One region of the Pectobacterium cacticida genome, then DNA from elsewhere that is predicted to be linked to it. Evidence: predicted binding sites of a transcription regulator. Region 1 holds the regulator's gene; the other holds the start of a gene.
What was found. Region 1 encodes sigma-54, which starts transcription at its own class of promoters, with help from an activator protein. Its sites were predicted from a motif close to GTTGGCACANNTTTCGCTNT; they were not measured.
Positions count from the first base shown of each region.

Region 1 (7,334 bases):
CAGGTGGCGTATATCGGCGATGATTTGATTGATTGGCCGGTAATGGCGCAGGTTGGGCTAAGTGTTGCGGTGGCAGATGCGCACCCATTGCTGCTACCGCGAGTGGATTATGTCACTCGGATTGCGGGGGGGCGTGGTGCCGTTCGTGAGCTGTGTGATTTGATACTGATATCGCAGAACAAATTGGAGCACGCCAAAGGGTTGTCAATATGAGTAAAACCAAACGTTGGCTGACCACTTTTCTGGCACTATTAGCGCTCGTCCTTATCGGCTGGAATATTGCCGATGACGACGGGGTATCGGTGCCGAGCGCCAACGATCCCGCCGTGCCAATCTACACGAGTGAAAAGACCGACACGCAGGTGTACAGTCCCGCGGGTAAATTGAGCTACCGATTAATTTCTGAACAGGTAGAATATTTCAACGATGAGCAGTTAAGTTGGTTTACCGCGCCGGTTGCTACGCTGTTCAACGAACAAGGCACGGCAACCTGGTCAGTTCGCGCCGATCGCGCCAAACTGACAAAAGACAGGATGCTCTATCTGTATGGCCATGTCGAAGTAAAGAATCTGACGACGGACACGCAGCTTCAACGCATCACAACGAATAATGCTCAGGTGAATCTGGTCACGCAGGATATTGCTTCCGATGATGAAGTCACCCTGTACGGCACTAGCTTTACCTCAAGCGGGATGAAAATGCGCGGGAATCTGCGTAATAAGACGGCCGAGTTGATCGAAAAGGTAAAAACCTCATATGAAATTCAAAACCCATAACCTGATGCGTAACACCCTGATCGCCAGTTCTCTGTTCGCCGTCAGCGTTTCCGCTCTCGCCGTTACTGGTGACAGCAATCAACCTATTCATATTGATTCGGCACAACAATCTTTGGACATGCAGGGTAATACTGTGACCTTCACTGGCAATGTTGTCGTAAAGCAAGGGACGATCGAAGTGAAAGCCGATAAGGTCGTGGTGACGCGGCCACAGGGCGCGCAAGGCAGCGAAGTGGTGGAAGGTTACGGTAATCCCGTAACCTTTTACCAGATGCAAGACAATGGGAAGCCGGTGAAAGGTCACGCACAGAAAATTCGCTACGAGTTAGCTAACGACTTCCTGGTGCTGACAGGTAACGCCTATCTGGAACAGCAGGACAGTAACGTCAAAGGCGATCGCATTACCTATTTGGTCAAACAGCAGCGAATGGAAGCGAGCAGCGACAAAGGAAAACGCGTGACAACCGTGTTAGTCCCCTCTCAGCTTCAGGGGAAGGAAAACAACAGTCAGTCTTCTCGTGCTCAACCCTCGCAACCACGGGTCACCGAATAAGTTATGGCAACACTAACCGCAGAAAACCTGGCCAAGGCGTATAAAGGCCGTAAAGTCGTGGAGAACGTCAGCCTCACCGTTAATTCCGGTGAGATCGTCGGTTTACTCGGGCCGAATGGGGCCGGGAAAACGACCACATTTTATATGGTGGTCGGTATCGTTCCGCGTGATGAAGGGCGCATCGTCATCGACGACGACGACATCAGCTTACTTCCTCTTCACGAACGCGCTTTGCGCGGCATTGGCTATCTGCCGCAGGAAGCGTCTATTTTCCGTCGCTTAAGCGTCTATGACAATCTGATGGCTATATTACAGATCCGCAAAGATCTGACGACGGAACAACAAGAAGATCGCGCCAATGAGCTAATGGAAGAATTCCATATTATTCATTTGCGCGATAGTCTGGGACAATCGCTGTCTGGAGGGGAAAGACGCCGGGTCGAGATTGCGCGAGCGCTGGCGGCGAACCCGAAATTCATCCTACTGGATGAGCCGTTCGCGGGCGTAGACCCGATCTCCGTACTGGATATAAAAAAAATCATTGAACATCTGCGTGACCGCGGATTGGGTGTGTTGATTACCGATCATAACGTCCGTGAAACGCTGGATGTGTGTGAACGCGCCTATATCGTGAGTCAAGGTAATCTGATCGCCCACGGTTCACCAGCCGATATTCTGGCCGATGAACAGGTGAAGCGCGTCTATCTGGGCGAAGGTTTCCGACTCTGATAGGGTAATATTTTTCTTTGCAGCACTTATGGGACGTTAGCGAGATTTATGAAGCAAGGTTTGCAACTCAGGCTTAGCCAGCAACTGGCCATGACTCCACAACTGCAACAGGCTATCCGCCTGTTGCAGTTGTCCACGCTTGAATTGCAACAGGAAATTCAATTGGCGTTGGAAAGCAATCCGTTGCTTGAACAAACGGATCAGCATGACGAAATCGAATCATTCGAAAAGGTAGACAGTGATTCTCTGGATACCGGTGAAGCCCTTGAGCAACGCGATATGCCGGAAGAATTGCCGCTCGACGCGACGTGGGATGAGATCTACTCCGCCGGTACGCCGTCAGGCACCGGCACCGACTATCGCGATGAAGAACTGCCTATTTATCAGGGTGAAACCACACAAACGCTACAAGATTACCTGATGTGGCAGGTTGAACTGACACCCTTTTCAGATACCGACGCCGCCATTGCGACATCTATCGTCGACGCGGTAGACAGCACCGGCTACCTGACCGTACCGCTGGAAGATATTCTTGACAGCATCGGCGACGACAATGTGACGTTGGACGAAGTCGAAGCCGTGCTTAAACGTGTACAGCGTTTCGACCCCGTTGGCGTCGCGGCGCGCGATTTACGTGATTGTCTTCTGGTGCAACTTTCTCAGTTCGCTGACGGCTCGCCCTATCTGGACGAAGCGCGGCTGATCGTCAGCGAGCATCTCGAATTATTAGCCAACCATGATTTTCGCAGTTTAATCCGACTCACCCGCCTGAAAGAAGACGTCCTTAAAGAGGCGCTGGCGCTGATTCAGTCTCTCGACCCACGCCCAGGGCAATCGATCAACACCGGCGAGTCCGAATATGTCATCCCTGATGTGCTGGTGCGCAAGGTTCAAGGTGCCTGGGTAGTTGAACTGAATACCGATAGCATCCCTCGCTTACAGATTAACCAGCAGTATGCGGCGCTGGGTAACAGCATACGCAACGACAGCGATGGGCAATTTATCCGCAGTAACCTGCAGGAGGCGCGCTGGCTCATTAAGAGCCTGGAAAGTCGCAACGACACATTACTGAAAGTGACACGCTGTATCGTCGAGCAACAGCAGGAATTCTTCGAGCACGGGGAAGAATTCATGAAGCCCATGGTATTGGCAGACATCGCGCAAGCGGTGGATATGCATGAATCCACGATCTCACGCGTCACTACTCAGAAGTTTCTGCACAGCCCACGCGGTATTTTTGAACTAAAATACTTCTTCTCCAGCCATGTTAATACCGATAACGGTGGAGAAGCCTCATCAACGGCCATTCGTGCGCTGGTGAAGAAACTTATCGCGGCGGAAAACCCCGCGAAACCGTTGAGTGACAGCAAACTCACCACCCTGCTCTCTGAACAGGGCATTATTGTGGCACGTCGTACCGTTGCAAAATACCGAGAGTCTTTATCTATCCCACCATCGAATCAGCGTAAACAACTGATTTGATCTCAACAGAGAAGGAAGACACGATGCAGCTCAACATTACCGGACACCATATCGAGATCACGGAACCTATGCGTGATTTTGTGAATGGCAAGTTTGCCAAATTAGAGCAGTATTTTGACCGGATTAACCAGGTTAACGTGGTATTGAAGGTGGAAAAAATCCGGCATATTGCCGAAGCCACGCTCTATGTTAACGGCGGGGAACTGCATGCAACGTCAGAAGCGGAAGAAATGTACGCCGCGATAGATGTATTAATTGATAAGCTGACAAGACAGCTTAATAAGCATAAAGATAAACTCAAGCAGCACTAACTTTTTCCTTGACACAATAGTCGAGGAGCCCACCCGGCCCACGCATCACGTCGGCCGGGGCCACCAGGAGTGCAAGCGTCGTAAAGTGAAAATAAAATGAATCACGATCCAGAATTCCAACTCAGCACCCTATTACGTCCTGAGTGCACACGCAGCCATGTCCATTGCCAGAGTAAAAAACGCGCTCTGGAAATTATCAGCGAGCTGGCCGCCCAGCAGCTTAACATCCCTGCACAGATACTTTTTGAAGCCATGTTGACGCGGGAGCGCATGGGCAGTACGGGAATTGGCGGCGGCATCGCTATCCCACACGGTAAGCTGGAAGACGATAACGTATTAAACGCTATTGGTGTGCTCATCCACTTAGAACACCCTATCGCTTTTGATGCGATTGATAACCAGCCCGTAGATCTCCTTTTTGCCTTGCTGGTTCCGGCTGAACAATGTAAAACCCATTTGCATACGCTATCGCTTGTTGCCAAGCGGCTGGCGGATAAGGCCGTTTGCCGACGCCTGCGAGCGGCACAAAGCGACGAAGAACTGTACCAGATTATGGCGGAGGCCGATTAAATCGGACGATCGACATACTCACGATAGCGAACAACTCGCGCTAAGTTCAGAGAATGCTTGCAATCCCTGGGCGAAGACGTCATTTTTTAGCTATACATCATAAAAATTGTGGCAATGAGAATTCGCCATCAGATTGCCAGAGGGGAGTCGTCAGATGGTACTGATGATTGTCAGTGGGCGTTCAGGTTCAGGGAAATCTGTCGCTCTGCGCGCATTGGAAGATATGGGGTTCTATTGCGTAGATAACCTGCCCGTCGTCCTATTGCCGGAATTAGCAAATACGCTCGCAACCCGGAACATTTCCGCGGCGGTCAGCATTGATGTGCGTAATATGCCGGAATCGCCGGAGATCTTTGAGCATGCCATGGCGCAATTGCCGCCGAGCTTCTCACCTCAGCTACTGTTTCTCGATGCAGATCGTAATACGCTCATTCGTCGCTATAGCGACACCCGCCGCCTGCATCCGCTCTCCAGTAAAAATCTGTCGCTGGAAAGTGCGATTGACAAAGAAAGTGACCTGCTGGAACCGCTGCGCTCCCGCGCCGACCTGATTATCGATACGTCAGAAATGTCGGTACATGAGCTGGCTGAGATGCTGCGCACACGTTTGCTGGGCAAGCGCGAACGCGAACTGACGATGGTATTCGAATCATTCGGCTTCAAGCACGGCATTCCGATTGATGCCGATTACGTGTTTGATGTGCGTTTCCTGCCGAATCCCCATTGGGATCCGAAACTGCGGCCGATGACCGGCCTGGATCGGCCCGTCGCCGCTTTCCTCGACAGGCATACGGAGGTTCACAATTTCATCTACCAGACCCGCAGCTATCTGGAACTATGGCTGCCGATGCTGGAGACCAATAACCGCAGCTACCTGACGGTTGCTATTGGCTGTACCGGTGGGAAACACCGTTCTGTCTATGTCGCCGAACAACTAGCAGACTACTTCCGCTCACGCGGTAAAAACGTACAGTCACGTCACCGCACGCTGGAAAAGCGGAAACCATCATGATATTCGGTAAATCAGCGTCTTTAGGTAACCGATGACAGTACGGCAAACGGTTGAAATCAAAAACAAGCTGGGCATGCATGCTCGCCCGGCCATGAAGCTGTTTGAACTGGTGCAGTGTTTTAATGCCGAAGTGATACTGCGTAACGAGAGTGGTACAGAAGCTGAAGCGAGCAGCGTGATTGCAATGCTCATGCTGGATTCGGCCAAGGGCCGCCTCATCGAGATAGAAGCAACGGGGCCAGATGAAGAACAAGCGCTTTCCGCCGTCGTCCGCCTGTTCGATGCCGGGTTTGACGAAGACTAGCGATTTTCTTTCGCAGATTATCTGCAACCCCCGCGACAGGGATCGCTTCACTTTCCCTTCCGAACCTCCTACTATCTAGCTACATAAATCATAATATTTTCTTATACCCCTGCTCCTTTGGGCGCGGGGGTAATTTTATATCATCTGAATATACCAACTGGAGAGGAGCATGACGAAACCTAACCTGACCATTAGCGAATTGGATGCGGAACGTTTGGATCGGTTATTGGAGCAGCCCGCCTTTGCGGATAGCGATATCGCACAGGCGTTGAATGCGGAACTGGATCGGGCAGAAATTCTGCCTTCGGCATCAATTCCTTCACATGTCGTCACCATGAACAGTCGGGTGCGTTTTCGCGATCTGAATACCAACGAGGAGCATGTCCGCACGCTAGTTTATCCAGCGGCGGTGAAAGACAGCCAAGAACCGTTGTCCGTAATGGCTCCGCTGGGGGCGGCACTATTGGGAATGCATGTAGGAAACTCGATCACCTGGCAATTGCCAAACGGTGAAGAAACACGCATTGAAGTAGTAGAAATACTTTATCAGCCAGAAGCCGCTGGCGAGTACCATCGCTAAGCCAGAAAAACGCTATAGCATAATAGCCGTCGGACACCGCCGACGGCGACGGTTACTCAACACAGAACCGATTTATTCGCCAGCGATCTTCATTTCAGGCAACAGCACGGAACCACACTGGATATTGCTTCGGGTCTCGATATCATTTCCCACCGTCACAATGTTACGCAGCATGTCTTTCAGGTTGCCCGCGATCGTAATCTCACTGACCGGATACTGAATTTCACCATTCTCGATCCAGAAACCGGACGCCCCACGGGAATAATCCCCCGTGACACCACTCACGCCTTGCCCCATGAGTTCGGTCACCAATAGCCCTTTACCCATCTGTTTCAGCATACCGTTGAAGTCCAGACCTTGTCCGGCGATGCGCCAGTTATGAATACCGCCCGCGTGACCGGTGCTCTTCATCCCCAGTTTACGTGCAGAGTAGCTCGTCATCAGCCAGGTCTGCAACACCCCCGCTTTCACAATTTCGCGCGCCTGCGTTCGTACGCCTTCGCTATCGAACGGCGTAGAAGCCAGCCCCTTAAGCAAATGCGGCTGCTCCTCTATCGTCAGCCACTCCGGCAGAATCTGCTGACCTAGTTTATCCAGCAGGAAGGTCGATTTACGATAAACGCTACTGCCACTGATTGCCCCGACTAAATGACCAAACAGGCCTGTCGCCACTTCGGCAGAGAACATCACGGGAGCCTTCATCGTGGGCAGTTTACGCGGTGACAGGCGGGATAGCGTGCGGCGCGCACATTCTTCGCCCACCCATTCCGGGCTACGCAAATCGTCTAACGCACGCCCAATGGTATAAGCATAATCCCGCTCCATATCGCCATTCACTTCGGCAATTACACAACTGGACAGGGAATGGCGGCTGGAGCAGTAGCTCTTCAGCAGGCCGTGGCTATTTCCGAACACCTTAACACCGTAATGGCTGTTAAAACTGCCGCCTTCGGTGTTGGTGATGCGCGAGTCGGCCTGTAACGCCGCCTGCTCTGCGCGCGCCGCTAATTCAATGCC
Region 1 is NZ_CP133656.1:271,301-278,634, reverse strand. It holds gene kdsC (3-deoxy-manno-octulosonate-8-phosphatase KdsC) at 1-213, shown strand, start outside; gene lptC (LPS export ABC transporter periplasmic protein LptC) at 210-776, shown strand; gene lptA (lipopolysaccharide ABC transporter substrate-binding protein LptA) at 757-1,329, shown strand; gene lptB (LPS export ABC transporter ATP-binding protein) at 1,333-2,058, shown strand; gene rpoN (RNA polymerase factor sigma-54) at 2,107-3,540, shown strand; gene hpf (ribosome hibernation promoting factor) at 3,564-3,851, shown strand; gene ptsN (PTS IIA-like nitrogen regulatory protein PtsN) at 3,948-4,421, shown strand; gene rapZ (RNase adapter RapZ) at 4,576-5,433, shown strand; gene npr (PTS phosphocarrier protein NPr) at 5,465-5,737, shown strand; gene rnk (nucleoside diphosphate kinase regulator) at 5,907-6,317, shown strand; gene pmbA (metalloprotease PmbA) at 6,390-7,334, opposite strand, start outside.

Region 2 (7,334 bases), 380 kb from region 1:
GTGACCATCAGTGGGGAATATGGGCAGGATCGCTGAATTTTAATGCCAGCGATGCGACCTTTAATAAGGCTGATGTTCGCCGACCCTCAATTGCGCTAGCCGCCGATAATAATCAGATCGCGATTAACGAACTCAGCGCTTTTACCCAAAATGGCCTGCTGGAAGCGAAAGCGACTATTAGCCAGCAACCAGCACGCAATTTCTCCCTGTCACTGACAGGACGTGCCGTACCGCTGGAGGTTCTGACACGTTGGGGGTGGCCAGTTTCTTCAACCGCACCGACAGATAACATGAATCTGCAATTACAGTTGACCGGAAGGCTTGCCGCCGATACACCGCTAAAACCAACGCTAAACGGTACGTTGCAAGGCGTAGATAGCAATGGCCAGACCGTCAGACAACAAATGCGCCAGGGGGTCGTGACAGAAACTCCATAGGTGTCAGGTTGGCACAAGGTCGTGTTAGATTACGAACGTTAAACTCACCGCCACGTTGATCGGCTTTGTATGTGGAACATAATTAATGGGAAACCTTGATCGCGCGGCGTGGCTGTTAATTCACTTCGGAGCCACCGTCTTCCAACGGCGTATCTGGTTTGACTGGCAACACAATATAAACGCCGTCAAATAGCGCTCCCTTATTATCATCACCGAAGAGTTCAACGTTAAGCTGTACTCGCGCCTTGCGCCCACGAGCAAGGCGGTCCAAGTCGCCACTTAGTGACCCTAAATCGGCAACAGCGCTAGGGCGGCCACTCATCGGCATACTGTATCGAATATGAGCATCCGCCAGAACAATCGTTCCGCCGAGATGCCGTTCTCGCAGTAATAGCCAGATTAATCCCCATCCGGTCAGCGTCGCGAGAGAAAATAAGCTACCAGCAAAAAGCGTATGGTGTAGGTTCTGGTTTCCCGTTTCAGGCATGGTAGTGATAAATTTTTTTCCAGTGTACTGGTTTATACGCACCCCCATCTTCTCACTCAACGGGATATGATCGTACCAAGCCTGCTGCAATTGCCCGCACCAGTCGGGGCGATGCAAAATATCATCCAGTGTCGCCACGGGTTTAATCATCAGGAAATGCCGCACAGGCGTTGTTTGTGGTGCGGCGATCTCTCCCTGATTAATGAACCCCAGTTTGGCGAAGAAGCCAATAGTGTCTTCGCGGGCGCTACATACCACGCGTTTAACACCTTCCTGACGCGCAACGGACTCCAGGGTCATCGCTAGCAACGTTCCTAACCCTTTCCCTCGCACATCGGGGTGAACCGCTAAAAAACGAATTGCCGCTTCATTATCGGCATTGATAGAAAGACGCCCAATAGCGACCAGATTTCCGTGTTCATTCACTACGGTTTGGTGATGTGCCAGAGCATCGTAGGCATCGCGCTCGGAACCAAGCGGTTGACGCAGAGGTTTACGCAGCATTTCCCAGCGGAATTGATAGTACGCATCCAGTTCCTCCGGGCTTTCAGGCACTCTCAGATGATACATACTCCTCCCTCCATACTGACACCATGAACAAATCCCGGTTCATAAGAGCGGACCGCTGACAGATTTCTGCATAACGCAGCAACCTCGCTAGAACTTGCCAATACGTCATTAGGCCTGTAGCCAAAACGTCACCGGGCCGTCATTCACCAGCGCCACTTTCATATCCGCTGCAAACTGGCCGGTTTGTGTGTGAACCCCTTGTTCACGACACTGGCCGATAAAATACTGATAGAGACGATCGGCCTCAGCGGGAAGCGCTCCTCGAGAAAAACCGGGCCGCATGCCACGTTGCGTATCCGCCACCAGCGTAAACTGCGAAACCACTAGCACATTGCCGCCGGCCTGACGAACATTGAGATTCATTTTTCCGTCATCGTCGCTGAAAACCCGGTAACCCAATACGCGCTTGCAGAGTCGTGTGGCTTTTTGCTCGTCATCGCCCCGTTCGACCCCTAGAAAGATCAGCAAGCCTTTATCTATTTCCCCAACTACACTGCCTGCTACTGTAACGCTGGCGCTGGATACACGCTGAATTAACGCAATCATAAAACCCAACGACTCCCGATGTCATCATTCCCAATTGGGGTCGTCTCCCCCTTTGCAATATAAATCATGCTTTAACCGCCGCCTGTGTAGCAAAAAAATTCGGCACCACCTGGCGATCGGTCACCAGAATACTGTGAATGCCTAAACGCTGCGCCGCGTCAATGTTCGCAGTATTGTCGTCGAAAAATACCGCCTGTGCAGGCGTCACACCCTCCTGCGTCAGCACATGTTGATAGATCGCCAGCTCTGGCTTACGTAAGCCTATCTCTTGTGACAGATAAAGCCGGTCAGCCGCGGCTTCCACTTCAGGGAAAAGCGACGGCCAGTGTGAACAGTGAAGCTGATTGGTATTCGAGAGAATGACGACACGATGCCCTTCCTGACGCAAGCGCAGCATAATGTCGATAACCTCAGGACGCAACCCCACAAAAATAGCCTGCCAACCTGTGGAAAATTGCTCGAAACTCAGAGTGATATCCATTTCCTGACACAGTCTTGCGCTGAATTCTTCATCGCTAATTTCCCCCCTTTCATGCTGTTCAAACGCTTCACCCATAACAAAGCGCGCTTGCAACGTTGCGAGCGGTACGCGGCTCAGATGACTCCAGACGCCTAATACCCTTTTAAAATCAATATCAATGACGACGTTTCCCAAATCAAAGATATACAGCATGGCAGCGACCTCCAGAAGTCTTCCTAGGATTTTCACTGTAGCGGGAAATGGCAAAACTGAACAGGTTTCTGATAAAAAGGAAAGATTAAACCGAGGGAAATGACATACAACTCAGGGCACCCAAAGTGCCCTGTTGCATCAAAAAATCAATCCGTCTGACATTAGACGTCTTTGCTGCCGCGGCTAGCGCGTTTACGATCGTTTTCGGTTAGATGACGTTTACGAATACGAATAGACTGCGGCGTAACCTCAACGAGCTCATCGTCATCAATGAACTCCAACGCTTGCTCCAAAGACATTTTGATCGGCGGAACCAGTGTCGTGGCTTCATCAGTACCCGATGCACGCATGTTGGTCAGCTTTTTACCGGTCAGACAGTTTACTGTCAGGTCGTTAGAGCGTGAGTGAATACCAATGATCTGGCCTTCATACACTTCAGCACCATGTCCGATGAACAACTTACCGCGATCTTGCAGGCTGAACAGCGCAAACGCGACCGCTTTACCCTGACCATTGGAAATCAGAACGCCATTCTGACGCTGGCCAATTTCACCTGGACGCACGTCATCGTAGTGGCTGAACGTGGAGTACAGTAAACCGGTTCCTGACGTCATGGTCATGAATTCAGTACGGAAACCGATGAGACCGCGAGCAGGGATCAGGTAATCCAGACGAATACGACCCTTGCCATCAGGGATCATATCTTTCACATCCCCTTTACGCTCACCCATCGCTTGCATCACCGCACCCTGGTGCTGTTCTTCGATGTCCAGCGTCACGTTTTCAAATGGTTCTTGATTACGACCATCGATAACGCGGTTAATGACCTTCGGACGTGATACGGCCAGCTCAAACCCTTCACGACGCATGTTTTCGATCAAAACCGACAGGTGCAGTTCACCACGACCGGAAACGCGAAATGCATCGGCATCTTCTGTTTCTTCAACGCGCAACGCCACATTGTGTACCAGCTCTTTTTTCAAACGTTCCAGAATCTGGCGTGATGTAACGAACTTGCCTTCTTTACCACAAAATGGCGACGTATTGACGTTGAAAAACATGGTAACGGTAGGTTCATCAACGCTTAGCGCGGGCAACGCTTCGACATTCTGCGGATCGCAGATGGTATCGGAAATATTCAACTCACCCAGACCGGTGATTGCGATGATATCGCCCGCTTCCGCTTCCGCTGCATCAATACGCTCTAACCCTAGGTGGGTCAGAACTTTACCAACTTTACCGTTGCGTGTTTTGCCTTCGCTATCAACAATAGTCACTTGTTGGTTCGGTTTAACTTTACCACGCTTAATACGGCCAATACCGATAACGCCAACGTAGTTGTTGTAATCCAACTGTGAGATCTGCATCTGGAACGGCGCATCTATCTCAACCTGAGGCGGAGACACGTGATCGACGATCGCCTGATACAACGGCGTCATGTCTTCCGCCATATCGTTATGGTCAAGACCGGCGATACCATTCAACGCAGACGCATAAATGATCGGGAAATCTAATTGTTCATCGGTCGCATCCAGGTTAACAAACAGGTCAAATACCTGATCGACAACCCAGTCAGGACGTGCGCCAGGCCGGTCAACTTTGTTGATAACCACAATCGGTTTCAGACCGTTGGCAAAGGCTTTTTTGGTCACGAAACGCGTTTGCGGCATTGGGCCATCCATCGCATCCACAACCAGCAGTACCGAGTCCACCATCGACATAACACGTTCGACCTCGCCGCCGAAATCGGCGTGCCCCGGGGTATCGACGATATTAATACGGTAATCTTTCCAATTAATGGCGGTATTTTTTGCGAGGATGGTAATTCCACGCTCTTTCTCCAAATCGTTGGAGTCCATTACACGCTCAGTTGCTTCGACACGTTCACCGAACGTTCCGGATTGTTGCAACAGTTTGTCAACCAGGGTGGTTTTCCCATGGTCAACGTGCGCAATAATGGCGATGTTACGCAAATTTTCGATCACAGCTTTGCCTCAGGCATTTAGAAATAGCGCGCTATTGTACACGTATTAAGCGAGGGACTAAACAAGATCACAAGCCTCTATGGTAAACAACCTAGAGCTGCCTGCTTTGTGATCCCTTTCACGGTGCAATAGCGCTACGAGCGAACACTGACGCACTAATTTAGTGCAAACATTCACATACAGAGCACCATTTTGGTGCTTTAAGCTACAATGGTGCAATGCGTTTTTGTTAGAAAGTCCCAAGTAGCAACACATTGCACGTTTTTAAAAAGTTGGCACACTTTTAGCTTTAGTCTACTCATGGCAACAACATCAATCCACAACGATATTCGTTCCAAGACGATAAATGACCAATCGGGAGAACCCAGTATGTCCGCAGAACATGTTTTGACGATGCTGAATGAGCATGAAGTGAAGTTTGTTGACCTACGCTTCACGGATACCAAAGGTAAAGAACAGCACGTCACCATTCCGGCTCATCAAGTTAATGCCGACTTTTTTGAAGAAGGTAAGATGTTTGATGGTTCTTCGATTGGCGGCTGGAAAGGAATTAATGAATCAGACATGGTTCTGATGCCCGATGCCAGCACCGCGATGATCGATCCCTTCTATGAAGACACTACACTGATCATCCGTTGTGACATTCTTGAGCCAGGCACCATGCAGGGCTATGACCGCGACCCGCGTTCAATCTCTAAACGTGCGGAAGATTTCCTGCGTTCTTCAGGCATTGCCGATACTGTCCTGTTCGGGCCTGAACCCGAGTTTTTCCTGTTTGACGATATCCGTTTCGGCAGCAGCATTTCCGGTTCTCATGTGGCAATTGACGATATCGAAGCCTGCTGGAACTCCAGTAAAGAATACGAAGGCGGCAACAAAGGCCACCGTCCTGGTGTGAAAGGCGGTTACTTCCCGGTTCCCCCTGTCGATTCATCACAGGACATCCGTTCTGCTATGTGTCTGACCATGGAGCAAATGGGTCTGGTTGTTGAAGCTCACCACCACGAAGTTGCGACAGCCGGTCAGAACGAAGTAGCCACTCGCTTCAACACGATGACCAAAAAAGCTGACGAAATTCAGATCTACAAATATGTCGTGCATAACGTCGCAAATGCTTACGGCAAAACCGCGACTTTCATGCCAAAACCGATATTTGGTGATAACGGCTCTGGTATGCACTGCCACATGTCGCTGTCTAAAGACGGTACTAACCTGTTCGCCGGCGACAAATACGGCGGCCTGTCTGAAACTGCGCTGTTCTACATCGGCGGCGTCATCAAACATGCTAAAGCCATCAACGCCTTGGCGAACCCGACCACCAATTCCTACAAGCGTCTGGTCCCAGGCTACGAAGCCCCAGTTATGCTGGCTTACTCTGCCCGTAACCGTTCCGCTTCAATCCGTATCCCGGTTGTTGCCAGCCCGAAAGCACGTCGTATCGAAGCGCGCTTCCCGGATCCAGCAGCCAACCCGTACCTGTGTTTCGCCGCGCTGCTGATGGCTGGCCTCGACGGCATCATCAACAAAATCCACCCTGGCGATGCGATGGATAAAAACCTCTATGACCTGCCGCCAGAAGAAGAAGCAGAGATTCCAAAAGTGGCCGGTTCTTTGGAAGAAGCGTTGGATGCATTGAATGAAGATCGCGAATTCCTGACTCGTGGCGGTGTGTTCACTGACGATGCAATTGATGCTTACATCGAATTGCGTAAAGCAGAGTTGAATCGCGTTCGCATGACGCCGCACCCTGTTGAATTCGAGCTGTACTACAGCGTCTAAACTCAAACATGTAATTTCTACGCCAGCGTGGTTGGGTATCTTGATACCCAACCATAATCGGTAACCAGCAATAGAGTTAGCAGCTTATTCTTGTTGTCGAGGAGCGCTTCATCCCATCTTCGGATGGGTTTTTTTCACTATCGGCGTTAGCCGATACGATAAAACATCCATCATCCAAACTACAATGCACCACGACGGTGCGGGAGTCTGCGTTATGGCAACAGGCACGCTGCCCGATGCTGGGCAGATCCTAAATTCTCTGATAAACAGCATCTTATTGCTGGATAACGATCTGGCGATTCACTATTCCAATCCGGCAGCGCAGCAATTATTGGCGCAAAGCTCACGTAAATTGTCTGGCACGCCGTTGCCGGATTTGCTGGGATACTTTTCCCTGAATATCGATTTACTACGTGAAAGCCTGGATTCTGGGCAAGGTTTTACGGACAACGAAGTCACTCTCGTCGTAGATGGTAAAGCGCACATCATGTCGCTCACCGCGCAGCGAGTACAAAACAATTTTATCCTGCTGGAAATGGCACCGATGGATAATCAGCGGCGCCTCAGTCAGGAACAGCTTCAACATGCGCAACAGCAGGCAGCCCGTGATTTGGTTCGAGGCCTGGCGCATGAGATAAAAAATCCGCTCGGCGGATTGCGCGGCGCGGCGCAGTTACTCGCCAAAGCGCTGCCCGATCCAGCATTGACAGAATATACTAAGGTTATCATTGAACAGGCGGATCGCCTGCGTAATCTGGTCGATCGCCTGCTTGGGCCTCAGCAGCCCGGCCTGCACGTCACCCAAAGTATTCATCAGGTCGCAGAACGCGTTTGCCAGCTCGTCTCTCTGGAAAAGT
Region 2 is NZ_CP133656.1:4,003,626-4,010,959, forward strand. It holds gene RFN81_RS18190 (AsmA family protein) at 1-437, shown strand, start outside; gene fabY (fatty acid biosynthesis protein FabY) at 553-1,494, opposite strand; gene dtd (D-aminoacyl-tRNA deacylase) at 1,603-2,040, opposite strand; gene yihX (glucose-1-phosphatase) at 2,105-2,713, opposite strand; gene typA (ribosome-dependent GTPase TypA) at 2,875-4,698, opposite strand; gene glnA (glutamate--ammonia ligase) at 5,068-6,477, shown strand; gene glnL (nitrogen regulation protein NR(II)) at 6,692-7,334, shown strand, end outside.
Region 2: a site for sigma-54 is predicted at 4,970-4,989, ahead of glnA (glutamate--ammonia ligase). Genes of this name have one in related genera too.